Gimesia maris: one gene and its partner. The main gene of each other region encodes a partner of the protein of the gene in region 2 in a complex. Links are inferred from orthologs where the notes say so. Each region holds a gene or a part of one and is shown on either strand. Other genes may lie near its edges.

What was found.
Region 1: the proteins of tsaE (region 2) and tsaD are in contact, whole or in part, in a crystal structure (PDB 6N9A), measured with the Thermotoga maritima proteins. The link is inferred for Gimesia maris from one-to-one orthologs. Residues at the interface, in WP_004082108.1 of Thermotoga maritima: Leu37, Gly38, Lys46, Lys57, Val59, Lys60, Ser61, Thr63, Phe64, Thr65, Leu66, Met67, Val69, Pro71, Tyr82, Arg83, Leu84, Asp86, Asp88, Phe89, Asp93, Ile128, Asp130, Glu131, Arg134; in WP_004082750.1 of Thermotoga maritima: Cys10, Asp11, Arg49, His50, Leu82, Gly84, Gly135, Gly136, Glu154, Thr155, Leu156, Asp157, Asp158, Ser159, Glu162, Asp165, Lys166, Arg169, Leu170, Tyr175, Lys213, Thr214, Leu217, Tyr218, Gln221, Arg222, Asn324.

What each region holds. Positions count from the first base shown.
Region 1 is NZ_CP042910.1:2,661,550-2,672,853, forward strand. What follows is about bases 5,290-8,156. They hold tsaD (tRNA (adenosine(37)-N6)-threonylcarbamoyltransferase complex transferase subunit TsaD), read right to left. Parts: upstream 7,306-8,156; coding sequence 6,274-7,305; downstream 5,290-6,273. Other genes in these bases: GmarT_RS09885 (YfaP family protein), read left to right, coding at 5,290-6,258; GmarT_RS09895 (S41 family peptidase), read right to left, coding at 7,473-8,156. In the rest of the region: GmarT_RS09875 (hypothetical protein), read right to left, coding at 1-1,464; GmarT_RS09880 (vWA domain-containing protein), read left to right, coding at 2,084-4,816; more of GmarT_RS09885, read left to right, coding at 5,116-5,289; more of GmarT_RS09895, read right to left, coding at 8,157-8,918; GmarT_RS09900 (PD-(D/E)XK nuclease family protein), read left to right, coding at 9,293-11,304.
Region 2 is NZ_CP042910.1:3,146,462-3,157,672, forward strand. The notes cover bases 2,624-5,397. They hold tsaE (tRNA (adenosine(37)-N6)-threonylcarbamoyltransferase complex ATPase subunit type 1 TsaE), read right to left. Parts: upstream 4,365-5,397; coding sequence 3,882-4,364; downstream 2,624-3,881. Other genes in these bases: GmarT_RS11730 (NAD-dependent epimerase/dehydratase family protein), read right to left, coding at 2,831-3,835; GmarT_RS11740 (MFS transporter), read left to right, coding at 4,581-5,397. In the rest of the region: dnaE (DNA polymerase III subunit alpha), read right to left, coding at 1-2,135; more of GmarT_RS11740, read left to right, coding at 5,398-5,777; GmarT_RS11745 (gamma-glutamyl-gamma-aminobutyrate hydrolase family protein), read left to right, coding at 6,252-7,016; GmarT_RS11750 (segregation and condensation protein A), read left to right, coding at 7,341-8,204; excinuclease ABC subunit UvrB, read left to right, coding at 8,380-10,425; GmarT_RS11760 (excinuclease ABC subunit UvrA), read right to left, coding at 10,442-11,211. UniProt on the Escherichia coli protein: Required for the formation of a threonylcarbamoyl group on adenosine at position 37 (t(6)A37) in tRNAs that read codons beginning with adenine.

The DNA of each region.
Region 1 (11,304 bases), 480 kb from region 2 along the record:
CGTCTGTTGAATTTTCAACAGCGTCAACTGCATCGCTGGAAATCCCTGCACGTGAATCATCCGTTTTTCCGGTCGCAGATTGCCTGATTTAAGACGTAGAAAACCGGAAGCTGTCGAAGCAATGTTCAAACTCGTATGGTTTTGATCTGACAAATTCCAGTCTTTAAAAGCTGGCCCGGCAAGTATGAATCTGCCACAGTGGATGAGGGGGTCAGGCCTGTTCGGGGCAGCCTGAAATGTATTATAAATCAGCGATTGTCTGGCCAGATCCAGAGACCAGAGACGAAACAGTTCTGGAAATGGAGTGGCAGTTAACTGCTCAATCTTATCAGTGCCTGTGAAGCGATGATGAGTAAAACGCCTGGCAAAACGGCTGTTCGACTGTCGCTGATTGCACCAGTTCAGAAAGAGATTCACGGCTCCCCGGCATCCATGGTTGCGCCAGAGTTGTGCGCGATAATAATCGGAGATGACCAGTGGATATGATTGAGGTGACCGGAAAAACTCACTGATACGGTAGTCACGATTCGTATAGCCAGGCTCCATCAGGTGCGCGATACCTTCGTTCAGCCAGTCTTCTTCATCTGGCAGAGAGTGGCCACCAGCAGTACGGATACTGGATACAGCTGCATGGGTCACTTCATGACTTAAGAGATCAAGTAGCTGGTGTCCCGGTTTCAATGCGGAATTAAGGTAAAGCATATCGCAGTGATTGCTGAACGGTTCTGCGACATTGTCTCGGAAGTCGCTGGGGCGGACAAAGCCATTGATCTTTGTTTTGCCACCCTGCAGCCTGCTTAACCAGGGGGTGAGAAGAATACAGAAACGCCCGTTACCATCAATATCTCGTATGGGCCCACACTCTCTGTTGATCTTGTCCAGTACCTGATTCTCAAGCTGCGCAATCAGATCACTGACCAGTCCGGCAGCCAGTTCTTCAGGTTTTTGCTGCTTATCCAGATAAATCGCAACCCGGGCGCTCTGACGAATCAATCGTGCCTCGAGCCGCGTGTATTGTTTTTTGTCGGAGAGATCCCCATCGGTTACAAACAGATTGAAGTACCTGACAGGTTCAAGAAGTGCTTGATCAGGCTCTGATTCACTCACCAGTGCCCCAGTTTCAGGAGAGCGGGGCTGTATTGAAACATGGTGCAGACTACTGGTTTGGGCAACAGAATCTAATTCTGGTATGTTTTCGAAATAACAGTCTGTGGCAGGCCGTTCCTCAACGGTGTCGTTAACTGTCAGGCTGATTGTTTTCGTGCGTCTGGGGGAGCGATCCAGATTGTTGACAATGAGTACGTATTCATCGTCGGAAGAAAATGACAGTGGAAAGCTCAGTTTATTTTTCAAGCCCGTGACCGTGACGGGAAGATTCCAGTTTACGGTCTGAGGGGGGCGAAAGGCAGGTTTATTAGCTTTGACTTGTCTTACAGTACGGCGGTTTCCTGACCCGGCAGGCAAGGGGCCTGATTTTGATGAATGAACTTCCCACCCAATCAATACAGCAATGCACGTGATCAAACACGTTAGTATGATGAATGGTCGAGAGAGCATGCCTGGAATCAGTGTCTGGATTTGGTGAAGCCTGACTGCAACACGTATTCGCGTGTTTACTTCCGGTTCATCGGAAAACGGTTGGTTCGTGTATGGAAACAAGGGGGTAAGACTGTATGGAAGATCGACTTTTACGCGTCTGCTTATTGAGAAGAATCAGTACAATCCGATCCCCTTCAACATGAAAGTAGAACCGAGTTGAGATACCAGATATGAACAGTTGAGTAGATCGAAGCTGTTTTATCAGCTTCTTTTGTTGAAATCGCTGATTTCGCTAAGTGGGCTTTGATCCTTACTTTCCCCATAATCGGACTGCAAATTACGCGGATCCTTCAGTCCGTGCCGACAAACCCTTTCCATCTCGCATCAAATTTGGAGAATTAAGAGAAAATCGGGGGAATTTCCTTCAATGGTGTCCGAGACTGTATATACAATGCACAGTTGAGGAGAATGCGCAATTTGGCAATCGACCATATAGGCTTAAGTTCAAGCATTCTTGCCTAAAGTTACTCGGGAGAGAGAAATCATGTCGCTATCCAGATTTGGAATTTCAATGTTTGTTCTGGCTGCCTCAACATTAATGTTGTGCTCGCCACAAAGTTTTGCTGAACAGCAGGTTCCAGAAATCTCAAACATTGGCCAGATCCTCAGCTATCAGAATGGTGAAGGCGAACATTTTTACGCCCTGCAGATCAAAGCGGATCGCCTGCCGGCACCAGCTCATGCGGGAGAGCAGATTGCGATTCTGTTTGATACGTCCGCCAGTCAGGTAGGCGAGCATCGGACTCAGGCTCTGGATGTGCTCAAATCCCTGTTGAATGAACTCCCCAATGATTCGAATGTTGCCGTCTACGCGGTTGACGTTCAATGTACTCCCTTTGTTAGTGAATTCGTTGCTCCTAAAAGTCGACAGGCCCAACTGGCTGTCGAATCGCTGGCTGCTCGAGCCCCTCTCGGTGCTACGAATCTTTCAGCTGCATTGAAAACAGTCCTGCAGGGGCTGCAGAATCAGCGGGCACGTTCAATTGTCTATATCGGCGATGGAATGAGCTCTGCCAAACTGATCTCACTACCTGAAATGGCAGCATTAACCGGTAAGCTGGCACAACAGCATGTTCCCGTCCACAGCTATGCAGTCGGCCCTAAAAAAGACCTGCAGCTATTGGGAACACTCGGCGTATACACTGGTGGAGTTGTTCTTTCTGATGAAGCAACAGGCAAGCAGGATTTACCGGCCATTGTTGGTAAAGAACTCGTCAAAGCGATCCAGGCTCCCGTATTTTATCCCGAATCAATTCGTATCTCAGACAACCAGTTAGAATTAAATACCAACCGCGCTTTACCTGTCAGGACTGACCGGGAGACTATTTATCTCGGAAAAGGCGACGTCTCAAGCGGTTTCACGGTAGAACTGAAAAACAGAAATCTGGACGGCATCTGGAAATTTAAAGTACCTGTCGCTCAGCCAGTAAACAGCTTCCTGGCGGTTCCCTGGTTAAATCAGCAGCCTGGACAGGAACTGGGAGTCGCTTTTGCCGGTCAGCGGATGATGAATCTGGCTCGTACCGGACACGAAGAACACATGGCTCAGCTGGAATTTGCCGGAACCAATGCCATTCGCAGTGGTAAATTTGAACAAGCTGCCAAATACGGAAACCTGTTGCAGCAGCTGGATCCCGGTAATTCCCGTGCAGATTCACTGTTGAAACTCTCAGATCGCTTCCAAAAAGCACAGCTGGCTCAGGCCGACATAAAACAACCTGCGGCTGATACTTCAGCTGAACCTGCTCCTAAAAGTGACCCACAGCCACCAATTGATGACGCCATCAGCAAAGTAGAACAACTGCGTCAAATCAAAGGTGCCCAGATGAAGATTGAAGTTCAGAACGCCATTGAAGAAGCCCGGCAGGAATCTGCTGAAAATCCGGAAGGAGCTCTAGGGGTTCTGAAACGGACTTTGAACTTCCTGAAATCAACCTCAGACATCGATATCGATTTACGTCAGCAACTCGAAAGTCGTTTGAGTAACATGATGGTGGATGTCCGCAGCCAGATGGAAGTCGCTGAAACTCGGCGGATTCGTCAACAACAGCAACTGGCTCAGCTGGAACAACAGAAACGTCTGGTAGATCAGATTCTGCTGGAAGATGAAAAGCTGGAACAATTGATCGACCGTGTGCGATCTCTGATCCAGGACGGTAAGCATGGTAACTTTGATGCCTATGAAGAAGCGGAAGCCGTTGCCCGTGTCGCCGTTGATATGGAACCGGGTAATGGGCCTGCGACCGCAGCTCTGTTTACTTCTGAAGCAGCAGGACAGTTAGCAAAAGTCTTCAAGATGCGTTCACTCCGTGCAGACCGTTTTCTGGAAACTTTGTATCAGGTAGAACTCTCACACGTTCCTTTCCCGGATGAGCCTCCCATTCGCTGGCCATCCGCTCCTGTCTGGACCGCGTTGACCGAGCGACGGAAGAAATGGTCTAACGTTGACCTGCATCGTAACAGTCCTGCTGAACAGCGGATCTTTGAAGAACTGCAAAAAGAGACTGAAGCAAACTTCCCTGACATCCCTCTGTCTGAAGTGATGACTTACTTTGCTGAATTGCACAATATTACAATCCTGATCAATTCGAACGATCTGGGAGAAGAAGGATTAACAGTTGATGAACCAGTCAATGTGGCTCTCAGCGGCATCAAGCTGAAAAGTGCGTTGAATATTATTTTAAAGCCAATCGGTCTGACCTATCTGGTTGAAGACGAAGTGATGAAAATCACCACCAGTATTAAAGCGGAAGAAATCTTGAGTACACGGGTTTATCCCGTTGCCGACCTGGTCATCTCAGTCTCCACACAGCAGTCTTCTGTTGGATCAAGTCAGGGTGGATTTGGCGGCCAGCAGGGTGGTCAGCAAGGTGGCCTCGGCGGTGGAGGTGGCTTTGGTGGCGGTGGTCAGGGTGGCTTCGGCGGTGGTGGCGGTGGTGGTCAGGGTTTATTTAACGTGGCTCCAGAAATGCTGCTGATGAATGGATTGCCCAAGCAAAATACAAAGCAGCAGCCCATTCCCCAAGCAAAAGAAAAAGCGGAAACCCCACAGTTGAAGTCAATCAAAGATGCAGAGATGAAAGCCATTCTGGATAACATCCTGGGAGAGACTGAAACCAAAGCATCGCAGGCTCAGTTTCAGGTCGAAGACAAACCCTTTCGTTTTGATAACAACACGATTGAACAACTCAAAAAAAAACCAGTGACCGTCAAGTAGGTGTCAAACAGAAACCACCTGTAGTCGCTGGACAATCTAAATTAACAGCACGGAGCCGTTCCCAGGGGAAAGGCTCCGTTTCTGTTAATAGTGAACCGGAAAAAAAGAGCGAGTTCAAAGCACCAATAATTGCCAATGTCAAAGATCCTCAGGCATTCTGGAATGAATATTTTTCCAAGCGAAAGCCTTCTCCCGACCTGGTAAATGATTTAATTTTCAATCTGCATCAGTCTGGCAAACATGAGCATGTCATAGCTGCCATCAACGCCGCTTTGATTCATGGTCAGTCGCAGCCTTGGATGTATGACGTACTGGCTTTATCGATGGAAATTGTCGGGCGGCCTCAGCAGGAGATTCAGCGCGTATTACTCTCACGCATCGATTTCTCTGCTACCGATGTACCCAGCATGGTGTATTCAGCCGCGTATCTTTCCCGGTTTGAGGCAGATGAACAGGCTCTGAAGCTCTATGAGCAGGCGGCAAAACTTCAGCCCTCCCGTCCCGAGCCTTATATCATGGGCTTACGCCTGGCAATTAAACTCAAAGATGCAGAAGCCATAGAGTGGGCGGCTACGGGGATCTTGACGAACGTCTGGATCAAAGATCATCAGCAATGGCATGAAAAAGCACTAAATGCATTGGCTGATCTGGAACAGTCATTTAATAAGGCGGGGCGAAAAGCAGAGGCAGATCGAGTCAGCTCAGCCAGGAAAACAGCTTTAGAACGTGATTTAAAACTTGAACTCACCTGGAATGGCGATGGTGATCTGGATCTGATTGTAGAGGAGCCGAAAGGGACAGTTTGTTCTTTTGAATCTCCCTTAACCGCCGGAGGTGGTGTACTGCTGAATGACGGGTATGGTCCGAAGCAGGAAAACTGTAAGGAAGAATATCTTTGTGCGAGTGGGTTCCCGGGAAACTATACCGTTCGAGTCCGCTATGTATCCGGGAATATTGTGGGACAGAGAGCGAAGCTGAAAGTAACTCGCTACGCAGGATCGGAGCAACCAATTGTTGAAACGAAAATCGTTCCTCTGTCAAAAGAAGATCAGCTGGTTCGAATCAATCTGGAAAAAGGCAGACGTGACAAGAAATCGCAGATCCCCGCAGAGCCTCAAGAAACTCAGAAAACCAGTCGCCTGGGGAATCGCAATCGAATACGTCCGGCAGGTCAACTTTCAAAAGGCTCGCGGGAATCACTTAACAGTTTCCGGGTTTCCAGGCAGGTCGGAATTTCAACTGGTCGGCAAACTCCCGTCGTGACGGGAGTACAGAATACCGGCGGAATTGCCAACCAGCCTGTGATAACAGTAATTCCTGAAGGAATCAGTCTCACTGGAGCAGCAGTTGTTTCGCCGGACCGAAGGTATGTCAGATTATCTTTATCGCCTCAGTTCACGAATGTGACTGAAATCTTCACGTTCAGTTTTATGAACCCCTGATCCAGTACCCGTATTTCAGCGGACAAGCCCCGGTTTCACATCCAGATCGAGAGAAGCGATTCGGCCCTGATCCAGATGGTGCCAGGCAATCGCAGCCATGGCTGCATTGTCGGTACATAAATCAGGTGGTGCAATGCTCAGATGGAAGCCAGACTGCTTCGTCATTGCCTCCAGCTGCTCTCGCAGCAGGGCATTGGCCGCGACGCCCCCGCCTACACAAAGAGTGGAGTAATCATACTGGGTTAATGCCTGATGGCATTTTGCAACCAGAACATCAACTACGGTTGCCTGGAAGCTGGCTGCGAGATCAGCTATACGATCTTCAGTGAGAGGCGGTGGCTGTTTTTTTGCTCCCGGATTTCCCAATGCTTCGTACAATACCGCTGTCTTCAGGCCACTGAAACTGAAACGCAGTTCCGGGTCTTTGATAAATGTTCGAGGGAATGGAAATGCTTTGGGATTTCCCTGAACCGCGGCTTTTTGAATGGAAGGGCCTCCCGGATAAGTCAGACCAAGAATCTTAGCAACTTTATCGAAGGCCTCTCCAGCGGCATCATCAATGGTTGCGCCGATCAGATCAAACTGCAGCGTTTCCGAACAGTGATACAGGTTCGTGTGACCTCCACTGACGACCAGGCCAATCGCGGGGAACAATGGGTGGTCTTCCTGCATCTGGCAGGCAAACAGATGGCCTTCAATGTGATTGACTGCAATCAAAGGGATCTCGAGTGTGAGTGCCAGGGTTTTGGCGGCGGTCAGACCGATCAGCAGAGAGCCAACCAGACCTGGTTCCGTTGCCACTGCTACAGCAGTCAGCTGATCCAGGGTGATTTCGGCCTGTTTTAGTGCATCATCAATGACTGGTAAGATGCGTTCCAGGTGGGCCCGCGAGGCAATTTCTGGAACGACACCCCCAAATTTTTCATGCAGTCGGGTCTGAGAAGAGACGACATTCGAAAGAATTCGCATATCACGAGTGATCACCGCAGCGGCGGTTTCGTCACAGGAAGATTCGATGGCCAGGAGATATTCTTCAGATTGATTCATAGAGGGGAATTTACGTTATTTCCAATAAAAAAGCGACCCTCGAGACCGAACAGATTCCCGAAAGTCGCTTTCGTATTATAACTGGCTAACGTGGTTCAAGTCGCAATCTGGTTGTCTGGCCGAATGGTGACCTGTACCTGGTAGGATCTCTTCAACAGAAGCATTCGCTAAGTGGTTTGAATCACCAGAGGTGCTTTTGCCGGTTGTGGGAGCGCGGCTGCTTTTTTAGAGGGTTTCTTCTCTTTTTCCACTTCCTTTTTCTCAGCTTTTTGAGCATCTTCCTTGGCCGCTGGTTTTGTTTCCTCATTCAAAGCAGATTTGATGTAGTCTAATGCCAGATCAAGCTGTTTGTCTTTGAATTTGTTATCCAGTTTGGCGTTATGGTCCAGAATATCACGTTTACGGCGGTATTCGCCGAATGCCTCTAATTCTTCATCAGTGAGCCTCAGACGGTATTTGTCGTCGGGGGTGACTCCCCAGACGTCAGTATCTTTTGCTCCGGGGAAACGGTGGATGTTTTTACCACTGGGGCGGTGATAACTTGCGGTGGTCAGCTTGAGGGCACTGTCACCTTCTTCCAGTTCGATCACATTCTGCACGCTGCCTTTGCCCCAGGTTCTTTCACCGACGATGACCGCCCGTTTGTGATCCTGCAGGCAGGCTGAAACGATCTCACTGGCCGAAGCGGAATAGCGATTGACGAGCACCGCCATGGGGAACCCGTCATAAGTTCCTTCGGCGGTCGCCTCCCATTTACGGTCCCGACTGTTTCTTCCCTGTGTGCTTACAATCTTACCGGATTTGATGAACATGTCCGATATTTCTGTTGCTTGAGAAAGCAAACCACCGGGGTTGAATCTCAAGTCCAGGATAAGTGCTTTCATTCCCTGCTTCTGCAGGTCTTCAATCGCGGCTTGTAATTCTTCTGAACTATGACGACTGAAGTGTGTCAGTCGGATATACCCGATTTTTTCTTTCTTGTCGAGCATGTAATCCCAGGAGTCATCAGATTTATAAGTGTCTCCCAGAACGGTAGCTACGTGGATTAATTCGCGTGTGACTGTTAAAGGAATCACCTCTTCGGTTCCCTTGTGAATCACAGACATGCTGACTGATTCACCCGCACGACCTTTCAGGATTTTGATCGCTTCGGGAAGTGTAAAACCTTTGGTTGTTTTTCCCTCGATTGAGTCGATCACATCGCCGGCACGAATTCCTGCTTTATAAGCGGGGGTCCCAGGCAGGGGAGTCATGACGGTCAGTCTACCGTTGTTTTCGTCGATATGAACCTGAATTCCAATGCCGCCGAATTCCTGTTCTACGACCTGATTAAACCGGGACAGATCTCTGGGACTGATATAATTCGAGTACTGGTCCAGTTCCTGCACCATTCCCCGAATCGCCGCTTCTACCAGAATACGACGGTCGATATCTTTTACGTAGTTTCGTTCAATTTGTTCGTAGGTATCTGCGAACAGTTTCATCATTTGATAATAGTCGTCATCTTTCTCTTTCTCGCTGCTTTTTTCATCTGCAAAACTGAATTGCGGAAAGATCGAGAAGAGGATCAGGGTGACGAGAGAGAACGAACTGATCAAGCGGAATTTTTGCATGGACGATTCCTTATGAGATATACAGAACACAATTCAAACTTGAAGGAACTGAATGTTCTCCAGAGTCGGAATAGGTTTTGTCTGGTGTCGAAACTCGTGAGAGCTTCCTTTCCTTTTCTATAAGTGTAGGCGATCTGTAAAGCAGTGGCAAGATTTGCTCCCTAAACTGAGAGTTTAAAACCGGTTTCTTCTGAAAATCATTCTGAAATTGAATTCTGAGGTCCCGCCGGATACATTGCACGGGGGCTGTTTTTGTATCTCTGCTAGTCATTTCAGACCAGATGCATCTGAGAATTGAGGACACCATTGTAAAAATGGGGTTTCCACCAGGGGGATGATTAATATTTCTGCTTTAAAACCGGGCAACACCTACCATGCAGCCTGAAGTTCAAATTTTGACAGGTATAGCCGGTTCCGGTAAAACGGATCGCTTACTGGATGAATATCGCAGTGCGTTGCAGGAAGGCCTGAAACGGCATGTTCCCGGTAAAACCCTCTGGCTTTCCCCTACCGTCCGTTCACGCAGGCAGGTTCTGGATCAGTTACTCAGCCCGGAAATGCCGGTGTGTTTTGCTCCTCATGTATTTACCTTCGAGGCTTTTGCCGAGACAATTTTACAGTCGCTCGATCAGCCTGTTCAGACCCTGCCAGAAATCTCCAAACGCTACCTGCTCAGGAGTATTGTGGACGACCTGGTAGCTGCAGGTCAGATTCAGTATTTCAGTTCCATCGCGGGCACGACCGGTTTTCTGGATCTGATCTCGCATTTTATTTCTGAATTAAAACGGGAAGAGATCTGGCCGGAACAGTTTTCCGAGGCATGTGGCCGTTTAAAAACAGATTCCCGCCAGAAAGATCAGGAACTGGCATTAATCTATGATCGATATCAAGTCGCATTACATGAAATGCGACGTTATGACTCTGAGGGAAGATTCTGGTCTGCCCGGACTGCGTTGCAGGAAGGAATGTGGGGCCCTTTCGGCCAGTTTGATCTGATCGTACTGGATGGTTTCGCTGATTTTACTCATACACAGTACGAGATCCTGGAACTGCTGGCGGCCAGAACCAGCAGGCTGTTGATTTCACTTCCACTGGAAAATAATTTACGACGCCAGGATTTATTTGCGAAATCTGTGGTCGCCAGGCAGGTTCTTGAAAACAGACTGCCGGGAACGATTCACTGCGTTGCCTGCGAGCGTGATGCGCCTGCATCTTCCCGGTCTCAGATCTGTGAAGCGTTATTTGATAATCCTAGAGGGATTAAACCATCTCCGTCTGCAGAACAAATCAAGGTTCTAGCGGTCGCCGGTCAACGGAATGAACTGGAAGTACTGGCAGTTGAAATCAAGCAGTTACTGCTGCAGGGAGTTCCACCGGAAGAGATTTCGCTGGTATTCCGATCGACGCTGGAATACGGCGACCTGATCCACGAAACCCTGTCCGCAGCCGGGATTCCTTATTTCCTCGGGCAGGAACAGGAGTTTTCCCGGTTTCCCGTGATCAGGGCCATATTTACCTTCCTGCAGATTGAGCTGGATAACTGGTCGTTCGACAGTCTGATGTCCATTCTGGATTCGAATTATTTTTCACCAGACTGGCCCGAATACAAATCGGGGACTGCTGTGCGTTGCCTTTCCCGGATCTTACGAGAGCTGAAGATCGATTCCGGTAAAACCGATATTTTGAACGCTCTGGAAAAGGAATACCGGAAAGCAAACGAGCTTTGTACCCGTTACCCTGATCAGCCGAAGCGACAGGCGATACTGCTGGAAATGGAGTCTGCGTATCATCTCGCAAAGCGACTTTCCAGTGAAACTCAAAAATTGCGCGGCAAAGAACTGTTTGTGACGTGGATTGAAATACTGATCTCGCTGGCGAATGAATTTGGCTTGCCCAAAGCCTGGTCCAGCGAGGAGCCCGGAACAGAGGCTCTCGATCAACGCGATCAACTGGTCTGGGAACGGTTTCAGAAACTCCTGTTTCATGCTGTCGCTGAAGTAGACCAGATTGAGCAGTTTCATCAGCGGGAAGCCGCTCCCCTGGATTTACTCACGTTTCGGAGTTTACTGCTGGATCTCCTGGAACAGCAGACTCTCGCATTACAAACGGAAGAAACGGGGCGGGTTCAGGTTCTGGATGCGTCTCAATTGAGAAATCTGAGTGTCCCTTATCTGCTGGTAGGAGGGCTCAGTGAAGCCAGTTTCCCCCGCAGCCATCGGGAGGATTGTCTTTACAGTGAAAAAGACCGTGGGGAATTAAATGAGTACGGACTCTCATTGAAGCGTCACGCTAATCAACAGCAGGAAGAAATGCTGTTGTTTTATGAGGTGATGACGCGATTTTCAAAACGGCTCATTCTGAGTTATCCTGCCATCAGCTCTACAGG
Region 2 (11,211 bases):
AAGTCGGCAATGATTTTCAGCTTTTTCTTACTGATCGCTTTAATACAGCGGTACGCTGCAGAAAGTTCGATGCCTCCGACGCGGTTCAGAATCCGCATGACCTGTTCCTGGTAGACCATCACGCCGTAGGTCTCATCCAGAATTTCATCGACAATGGGATGAACTTTGGGAATCGGGATCCGGTTGTTTTTTACATCCACGTACTGCATCACCATCCCCCCTTCCAGAGGGCCCGGTCGGTACAGAGCGGAAGTTGCGATAATATCTTCGAACTTGTCCGGCTTCATTTTGGTCAGCAGATCACGCATCCCGCCACTTTCCAGCTGAAAGATCCCTTTGGTTTCTCCTCGCTGGAGCAGTTCAAAGGTTTCCTGATCATCCAGGGGGAGCTTATGCGGATTGATATCGATGCCCCGATGTTTTTTGACGTTTTGAACGGCTTTGTCCAGAATTGTCAGATTGCGCAGTCCCAGGAAGTCCATCTTGAGCAGTCCCACCGATTCGACGGTGGGACCATCCCATTGTGTAATGATGTCGGTCTTACCGGTAATGGACTGCAGCGGAACAACTTCAGAGAGCGGCAGGTCAGCCACCACGACGCCTGCCGCGTGTGTGCCTGCACTGCGGCATAGTCCTTCCAGCTGCATGGCCAGATCGAGCAGTCGTTTGATCTCCGAATCCTGATCGTAGGCAGATTGCAGATCGGGGCTTTCTTTTAACGCGTCTTTCAGTTTGATCCCCAATGATTCCGGGATCATCTTGGCAATTTCATTGACTCGCGCCAGGGGAACGCCGAGCGCACGTCCTACGTCACGAATCGCCGCTTTGGCTTTCAATGTTCCAAAGGTGCCGATCTGTGCCACGCTTTTTTCACCATACTTCTGCTTGGTGTAATCGATCACCAGCTGGCGTCGATCACGACAGAAGTCGATATCGATATCGGGCGGTTCGGTACGGCTGGGATCCAGAAATCGCTCAAACAGCAGGTCATACTTGAGCGGGCAGACCTGGGACATTCCGAGCAGAAATGCGACGATGGCACCACACGCTGATCCACGAGCCGTACAGGGGATCCCTTCGTTTTCGGCAAACTGCACGAAATCCCAGACGATCAGGAAGTAACTGGAATAACCCATTTGTTCAATCACGCCGAGCTCCAGATCGAGTCGATCCCAGTGCGCCTGCGTCAATTCGTCGCCGTATTTTATGGGCAGACGTTCTTCGCAAAGTTTTCGCAGGTATTGCGTGTCGGTCAAATTATCTGGTGGCTGGAATACCGGGTAGAACTTTTTATCCGACATCTGGATGTCGACGCGTTCTGCAAGTTCCTGGGTTCTGGCGACCGCATCTTCAAGTCCGGGGAATGCATTATACATCTCATCCTGGGTACGTACAAAGAACTGGTCACCGGTCATTTTCATGCGTTTTTCATCGCTGACGACGGCGCGTGTACTCACGCAGAGCAAGACATCCTGCGCTTCGGCATCTTTTTGATCGACATAGTGTGCATCATTGGTCGCGACGAGAGGCAATCCCATGCGGTTGGCCAGATCCACGGTTCCTTCCAGGCACTGCCGCTGTATTTCCAGACCTGCATTCTGGATTTCCATATAGACTCGGTCGCCAAACACTTTTTCATACCAGGCGCATAATTTTTCTGCTTCTTCCCAGTCTTCACCCAGAATGTGGTGTGACAGTTCACCGGCGGCGCAGCCTGTCAGCAGAATCAGGCCTTCACTGTGTGCCTCCAGGATTTCCTTGTCGATACGGGGTTTGTAATAGAAACCTTCCAGGTAGGATGCCGAAGAGAGCTTGATCAGGTTTTCGAACCCCTGCCGGTTCTGTGCCAGCAGTGTCAGGTGAAAACTGGCTTCTTTCATTCGCGAAGCCCCTTTTTCAAAACGGCTCCGGGGGGCGATATAGGCTTCCAGCCCCAGGATGGGATTCACGTCCTGACTGCGGCAATGCTGATAGAAGTCCATCGCACCGTACAGGTTGCCGTGGTCAGTAATCGCGAGCGAATTCATGCCCGCTTCTTTGACTTTACTTACCATTTCGGGGATGCGACTGGCACCATCCAGCATACTGAAGTGAGTGTGACAATGCAGGTGAGCAAAAGGTCTGGGGTCGCTCATATTATTCCGTGCTCCCGTCTTTTATAAATGCCATCCAGGCAAAATACAGCTCTGGCTGTGAGAGATTTGTGATTTCCGGAAGCTGGAGAGGACTCTGCTACAGCATTCCATTCCCTGAGTGTATGGGGATTATCTGGTTTGTCAATCTACCAAAAGATACTTCACTTCTGGTTTTTGATATGTACTTTGATTGATGAAAGTACGCTTGAATTTCACACTGTCGCTGCAAAGTATTACAGAAGAAAGAGGTGAGTTACTACATCGTTCTTTTAAAGCCCGAAGCAGCTTTACTTAGATTTTTTCAACCGATCCAGAGGTTGATATACCAGTTCACTCCATCAGACAGGGGAGGAATCAGGTCACACGCCAACAGGAGCGGCGTGTAGAACGCAGCGAAGAATGGCGAACTCATTGAGTTAAATGAAGCGTACCACTGCCAGAATAAAGGGCCGATGGATAACACATACAAAAGGAGAAAGACAGTGACTTGGATCGTGGAAGTGATAATGTATCGCCGCCATGACCACGGTTTCTGAACAGATTGCCGTTGATGGTCTGATTGATCAGGTGACTGCGTTGGTGAACTTTCCATGGATACTATTCTAACTTTCAGCTATGGGGCAGGTCAATTGCCAGATTCCAGCACTCAGCTGCATTCTCATGGATTTTACGCAGAATTCATAAGCGGAATTGAATTATGGTAATTTATGATGAGTGCGAAACCATTCGATGGTAGCACTCATGGACTGCTGAAAAGTTTTTTGTGGCTGATAATTCAGTTCCTGTTGCGCTTTTTGCGAACTGAAATCCAGGTTCAGTCCCAGAAACTTGATGCGTGCCTGCGACAGGATCGGGGCCTGTTTTTTGCCCAGAAATCTCCAGAGACCTTCCATTACGCGGGCCAGATTTCTGGCGACTGGCAGAGGGACTACTTTCTTAGGTGGAGGATATTCAGCCAGTTCCGCGATGGTGGAAATAAATTCGCGCTTACTGACCAGTGAGACATCTGTGATATTGTATGTCTGGCTCAATGCGTCTTCGTTGAACAGAGCCAGGAATATGGCATCGACCAGATGTTCGACATAGGTATTATTCATCAGCTTTTCGGGGCTGCCCAGGTACGCGAATCGACCGGATTTTAATCTCTCCAGGATACGGGGCAGAACCGTCCGGTCACGGGGACCATAAATGAATCCCGGACGCAGAACGGTATAAGGGATGGAATGCTTCCGGAGCAGTTGTTCGGATTCAATTTTGCTCAGTGTATATCCATCGATGCCGGCAGCGTGGGGCGGCTCTGTTTCGTCAGTGCCATAATGATCGCGGGCTTCGTAGACTCCCAGCGAACTGATGTGAATCAAATGTCTGATCAGGCATTGTTCTTCGAGTGCGGTCAGCAGATTTTCTAAACCTCTGACGTTGGTATTTCGATATTCGTCGACACTTCCCCAGTCACCTACTTTGGCTGCCGTGTGGACGACGATCGTGACACCTGTCAGGGCATCACGCAGTGAGTTTTTATCGGTTAAATCACCCTCAATCAGCTCGGCGTCGAATTCTTTCAGGTACTCTGCCTGATCGAGAGAGCGAACCAGTGCGACTGTTGGTATCCCCGCCTGTCGTGCGCGTTGAATGACATGGCTGCCAACCAGACCTGTTCCCCCTGTCACAAGCAGTTTTTGTTCCGATTGAACGGTCATGTTTTTTTTCCTGATTCAGATTGGGTGTCGTCGCGAATTGAACAATTCAGAATGATTCCGTTTGCAGCCGGGCGATGATCTGTCTGGAACGTGGCCCCTGCCCCTGGAACCGAAATGTGCGAGCCGTTTGCGAGGAGTGCTCGATATTGATTTGCAGGAGATCGCCTGGAAGGACGTCTCTGACTTTGTCGGCCCATTCGATCAGACAGACACCGTTAGAGTACAGCAGGTCATCGGCTCCCAGTTCAAGAAACTCATCGGTATCCCGCAGGCGATAGGTGTCGAAGTGATACAGGGGAAGCCGTCCCTGGTATTCCTGGATCAGGACAAAGGTCGGGCTGGTTACTTCAGCCGGATCGACGTCGAGTGCTGTGGCAATCGCCTGAACCAGGCGGGTTTTGCCTGCTCCCAGGTTACCATTTAACGCGATGACCGTTCCCGGGGTCAGATATTCGGCCAGCTTTTTCCCCAGGCGCTGTGTATCGAGTTCACTGGTTGACTCAAAGGTCCATTCAATTTCAGATTGCAACGAAAATTCTCTCGATAAAGTTTGATTTTGAATACTCAATGATTCTGATGGTATAGCTGGTTTTCGTAAATATCACAATACAAACTGTTTAATGCGGAATCAGGAAATAAGAATACAGCGGACTGTCCGGCTCGGGCGATTCGCATTCTGGTCACCTGCCCGATAGAATACCTGCTGACTTCTGAATCGAATTCCTGCCTTGAAGCTTTCCTGAAAATGTCTCACGCCTATCGTAGTCTGATTTGTCTCACGCTCACTCATATCATTGTTGATGCTTCAGCAATTGTAGTTGGTCCCTTGTGGGGAGAAATCGAACGTGTTCATTCTTTAACGGAAAATGGTCTGTTCCTCGTACTGACCATCCATGCGCTGGCATCGTCACTGGCACAGCCCGTGTTCGGATACATCCGTGACCGATACCCGATCAAATCCATCTTGTGGCTCGGGCCACTTCTGGGGGCAGTGATGATGCCGCTGGTCGGACCGGCAAACAGTGTCTTTTTTCTGTGTGTGGCTTTACTGCTGGGGGGTATCGGCATCGGTTCTTTTCATCCGGAAGCGGCAGTGGTCGCAGGTTCCCTGATTCCGGAACGACGTACGCGAAGCCTGTCGCTCTTCATGTTTGGTGGCGCGATGGGGCTGGCGGTCGGGCCGATTATCTGCGGTGCGATCGTTTCCACGTGGGGCCTGTCGAGCGTCTGGATACTGGCGCCGTTGTATGCCGGACTGATTCTTCTGCTTTACAGGATTGGAAAACCACCGGCGGCTTTGTTTGAGCGGGATCGAAAACAAAAATCGCAGTCTCTGTCACAAATGCTGGAGGGACGCGTACTGTTAGCGAGCTTTCTGTTTATGGTCTGCTCACTCAGGCTGGTTCCCAATATGGCGATGGATAAACTGATTTCTTTCATTCTGAAAGATCAGGACATTTCTGCATTTCAGATCGGTTTGATCCAGTCTGTCTTTTTGTTTTCGGCCAGTGCCGGGATGTTGTTGATGGCATTTCGCTTCAAATCCGGTCATGAAAAGCTATTCATGATTGTCTGTCCTCTGCTGGGCATTCCCCTCATGCTAGTACTGGGCTGGGAAGGATGTCCGATCTGGTTGATGACGCTGTTGCTGATTCCCAGTGGTCTGATCTTGTGGGGCACGAGTCCCGCGATGGTCTCTTATTCGCATCAGCTGTTCCCCAAAGGGGGAGGTGTCGCGTCTGCGATCACGATGGGGATGGCCTGGGGCGGAGGTGGCATGATTCAGGCAAAGATCACCAGTCACTTTGTCGCGCTGGGGATTCCTCAGCGGGCATTCCATGCGATTATTCCCTGTCTGATACTGGCAGCGGTGGGGGCGATGCTGTTGCCGGCGTTGCCCTCTGTTGCAGAATCAAAAAAGGAAGTTGTCGAAACCGTGTGAGGGAGGCCTGGTGCACGGCCTGAACCGTAGACGTTTTGCCGTTTTTAGATTTTTTAAAAAAAATTGTGAGCAGAATCAGTAGATTCGGGTTCTACCAGGGTCAATTGCACAAGATATGGTATGAGAAGGTCAACAGGTCAGAATATTCGCTCAAAATGATCGATTCGCTGGACAGCATGATGGGACGCCACTAAGATCCGCTCACTCAAGTGATTTGAAAGTTGAAAACACAAATCATTTGAAGTTACTGTAAATGATCAGTAGCAGACGGACCGAAGGAACGGACCGCGAAAAGAGAATGGATTCTATTTCTAAACGTTCGACCAGGGGGGATTTTCATCCGCTCGAACGCACTTCGAATGCGAATCTCTACGCAAGTCGCTTCCTTCCATCCGCTGAATCTGGGGAATTCCCGTTATACCCCAATTGTTTTTTGACCGCACAGGAAGTGCACTGAAGTGAAGGATGGATTCGATGTCTAAAAAACCCTTGATTGGAATTACTGGAGACTTTCGCCCCGAGCAAAAAGAGTCTCAGGCTTTAAGCTGGTTCTTTACCGGATACTATGATTCTGTAACAGACGCCGGTGGTATTCCCGTGATGATGCCTCCCCTGGCTGATGACGATGACCTGAAACAATTTCTGGAACAACTGGATGGCCTGATTCTTTCCGGTTGTGCGTTAGACCTGGATCCGATCCGTCTGGGATTTGAAAAACACCCTGCTTCCCGCGCCATGCCTTTACGCCGCGAAGACTTTGATCGTCGTGTCTGTACAATGGCAATGGAAATGAAAATGCCCCTGCTGGCGATTGGTTCGGGAATGCAGCTGATGAATGTCATCAGTGGCGGCACACTGCATCAGCATGTGACCGAAGATGTTCCTGGTGCCATGTATCATCGTGATGGTGTGGAAGCCAACCTGCGTCATATTATCAATATCGGACCCGGTACCCGCGTTGACAAAATGTACGGTCCAGGTGAAATTCGTGTGAACAGTCAGCATCATATGGCTGTGAAATATGTTTCAAAAATGTTTGTTGTTTCGGCAACTGCTCCGGATGGTGTGATTGAAGCCATCGAAGTTCCCGATGAAGACTGGTTCTGCGTCGGCGTGCAATGGCATCCCCAGAATCATTCCGCTTCCGCTCTGGATATGCAGGTCTTCGAAAACTTTCTGTCTGCCTGTGAAGAACCCGAACCACAAATTCTGCAAATGCCTGTCCGCAAAGCTGCGTAACCCACAGCTGGATCACCGGCGGTGTTCCTGGTTTTTGAGGGTAACCGGGAGTCGCTTCTGCTTTGTGTCCTTGTAATACGAGGAACTCGAAATCGGCAAGTCATTACGGCTTGCCGATTTTTTTCTTTAACGGCCAGGTAATCGGAAAATTTGAACTTGTACCGGTTAATCTGACGATAACGATAGTATCAACCTCCAAAAGAGCGGGAACTGACGACGAATTTGATTCGATCCCGTTTCGAGAATATTCTGTAACCCGCAATGAGAAAACGATTTAATGCTCTTCTAGCGTTCGTTTTCCACGACTGAGCCCGAAAAAATCTTATGACGACTGCCCAATATAAGGTCGACCTCAATCTATACAGTGGTCCATTGGATCTGCTGTTATACCTGATTCGGCGGAATGAACTGGACATTCTCGACCTGCCTGTCGCCTCCATTACGGCTTCTTTCAATGACTTTCTGGATGTACTGGAACTGATTGATCTGGATCTGGTGGGTGATTTTATCCTGATGGCCAGTACATTGGCCGAAATTAAAAGTCGAATGGTTCTACCGCGTGCGGAAGAAGAAGAAATCGCGGAAGTCATAGATGATCCGCGCAGTGATCTGATTCAACAGCTGCTGGAATATAAAAAATTCAAAGACGCGGCCAATGCACTTGAAGAACATGCTGCGGAATGGCAGGAGCACTATCCCCGACTTTCTGATGAGCGTCCCAAGTCGGGTAAAGATCCTTCAGAAGACCTGATTAAAGAGGTCGAATTATGGGACCTGGTCAGTGCCCTGGCACGTGTTGTCAAACGTAAGGAAGTGGAAGAGCATTCCAGTATTACGTATGACGATACTCCCATTTCTACCTATGTGGAACGAATTGGTTCTCGTGTTCGTGTCGAGCAGCGCGTTACTTTCAGTAGCTTCTTTGAAGGTGAAAAAGTTCGCAGTCGGATTATTGGTATCTTTCTGGCGATTCTGGAATTGTTACGCCATCACCACTTCCGGGCAGATCAGCCTGTCGAGCATGGAGAAATCTGGGTGATGCCTCCCCTGGAAGATACAGCGGAAGCAATCGAATCTTCCCCGGATCAACAGGCGACTGAGGAACAAGCAGACGTTACTGAATCTGTTCCTGAAGCTCAAATACAGGCGGAATCACCTGTCGAAGACGAATCGGAGCCGGAAGTGTAATCCGTTTTCCAGGTGTCCTTTTGTCAGAGTCTCCCTTCTTTCACTGGAGTACCCTCAGACCCTTTCTTAATGGTACGCCGACGTTCTACAATACTACAGACTGAGAGTCTATTTTTCGTCTGAGTGCCCTGTCGTTTTTTACTGCAGGGGCTGAACCTAGAGACTGAGAGCGAGCATGTCTGTGTTTCAACTGAAGAGTGAATTCCAACCCTCGGGCGATCAACCGGCAGCCATCGCAGGACTGGTTAATGGAATCAAGGCGGGTAAATCGGATCAGGTTCTGCTGGGGGTGACTGGCTCTGGTAAAACCTTTACCATGGCGAATGTCATTGCCGAACTGGGCCGCCCTGCCCTGGTCCTCTCGCATAATAAAACGCTGGCTGCACAGCTTTATTCCGAGTTCAAGGAATTCTTTCCCGAAAATGCCGTCAGCTATTTCGTCAGCTATTACGATTATTACCAGCCGGAAGCCTACATTCCGCAGCGTGATATTTACATTGAAAAGGATGCATCCATCAATGATGAGATTGATCGTCTGCGGTTACTGGCGACCAGTGCCCTGGTCAGCCGTCGCGATGTGATTGTGGTCGCGAGCGTGAGCTGCATCTACGGTCTGGGGTCTCCCAAAGACTATCTGGAGATGATGATTCCTCTGCGGGTAGGGGAAGAAATCGATCGCGATGAAATGCTGCGAAAGTTGATTGATATTCAGTATGACCGAAATAACGTTGAATTAGCACGGGCCAAATTCCGGGTACGTGGGGACGTCGTGGAATGCTGGCCCGCGTATGAAGAGTTTGCCTTCCGAATCGAGTTCTGGGGGGATGAAATTGAGAACCTGGCGATCATCGATCCGCTTACCGGCGAAGTGCTGCGTACTGTCAAAGAAGCCTATATTTATCCGGCTAAGCACTTTGTTCTGCCCCAGGAACGGATTGAGTCAGCAATTCAGGAGATTCAGACGGAGTTGGATGAACGCATCCAGGTCCTGCAGAGCGAAGGGAAACTGCTGGAGTCGCAGCGATTGAGTGCGCGAACCCGCTATGACATGGAGTTGCTGGAAGAAGTCGGTTTTTGTCCGGGTATCGAGAATTACAGTCGAGCGCTGGCGGGCAGAAAGCCAGGCTCTCCTCCTGATACACTGCTGGACTTCTTTCCGGAAGACTACCTGTTATTTGTGGATGAATCCCACGTGACCTGTTCTCAGGTGCGGGCAATGTATGCCGGCGACCGTTCCCGGAAAACGAACCTGGTCGATCATGGATTTCGTCTGCCGATGGCGCTGGATAATCGGCCCTTGACGTTTGATGAATGGAACGCCCGGAGAAAACAGACTGTATTCGTATCTGCAACCCCGGGAGACTGGGAGCTGGAACGCGTTGAAGGTGAAGTGGTGGAACAGGTCATTCGTCCGACCGGGTTGATCGACCCCGTGATTCGAATCGAACCTGCACGGGGGCAGGTACCTCATCTGAAAGAAGAAATTCTCAAGCGGGTTGCCGTCAACGAACGCGTGCTGGTGACGACCTTGACCAAGCGACTTGCAGAAGACCTGGCATCCTATTTTCAGGAAGAGGGGATTCGTTGTGCCTGGATGCATTCGGAACTGGATGCGTTTGAACGCGTGGAAATTCTGCGTGGCTTGCGAGAGCAGAAATACGATGTGGTGATCGGAATCAATCTGTTACGCGAAGGCCTGGATATTCCCGAAGTCTCACTGGTGGCGATTCTGGACGCGGATAAAGAGGGGTTTCTGCGAAGTGAGACCAGCCTGATTCAGACGATCGGCCGTTCCGCCCGACACGTGAATGCGGAAGTGATTCTGTATGCGGATCGTGTGACGCCCAGTATGCAGAATGCCATGGATGAGACTGAGCGGCGGCGTGCGATTCAGAAAGAATATAACCGGGAACATGGGATTACTCCCGAGTCGATCAAAAAAGCCATCAAGCGGGGGATTGAAGAGGAGATCGAAGCACGCCAGTTTGTGCGGGAGTCGGTAGGATTTAAGGATGAGTCGGAATACATTACCCAGGAGTTTCTGGGTGAACTGGAGCAGGAAATGCTGGCAGCAGCAGAAAAACTGGAGTTCGAACGGGCTGCCCTGTTGCGGGATCGGATCGATGATCTGAAAAATCAACGGGGGAAAACGGGAGGCCAGGCTCAGAAAACTTCTTCACGCTCCGGGAAAAAAGGAAAACGTCAGCGGAAAAGACGGTAAGCAAACCTGGTCGGAATTATGAAAACTTCGCATTCAGTGCCATCCCTGTATAAGAGGTGGGATGGGCGGCGACTTCTGCTGGCGTGCCAGTCACAACGATGCGGCCCCCTTCTGCTCCCCCTTCCGGTCCCAGGTCGATAATGTGATCTGCTGCACGAATCAGATCGAGGTTATGTTCAATCAAAATGATCGAATGCCCTGCTGTCAGCAGATAGTGAAAGCAGTTTAATACAGACTGAATATCCAGGGGATGCAGGCCGCGCGTCGGTTCGTTCATCAGGAACAGGGTTTTATTGCGGCTGCTGGTATTCAGGTAGGCAGCCAGTTTCAAACGCTGACACTCCCCGCCTGAGAGTGTGGGGAGAGGCTGGCCCAGAGGCAGGTATCCCAGGCCGACGTCTTTCAGCTGTTTCAGTTTTTTCTGTAAGGCCGGCTGACCTCGAAAAAACGGAAATGCTTCGTCCACAGTCAATTTCAGGACCTCTGCGATGTTCAGTTTTCGATACTTGATTTCCAGCAGTTCCCGCTGATACCGTTTGCCGTGACATTCCTGGCAGTCCATTGATATATCTGCGAGAAACTGCAGGTCAATTTCGATCTTTCCCGTTCCTTTGCAAACCGGGCAGCGACCGCCAGACTTGCTGTTGAAGCTGAAATGTCCCGGGGAAAGATTACGGAGCCTGGCATCAGGTGTCTGGGCGAAAATCGAGCGGATGTCGTCAAACAGATTCAGGTAAGTTGCCGGGATACTGCGCGGATTCTGACCTGTGAAAGAGTGGTCGAGTA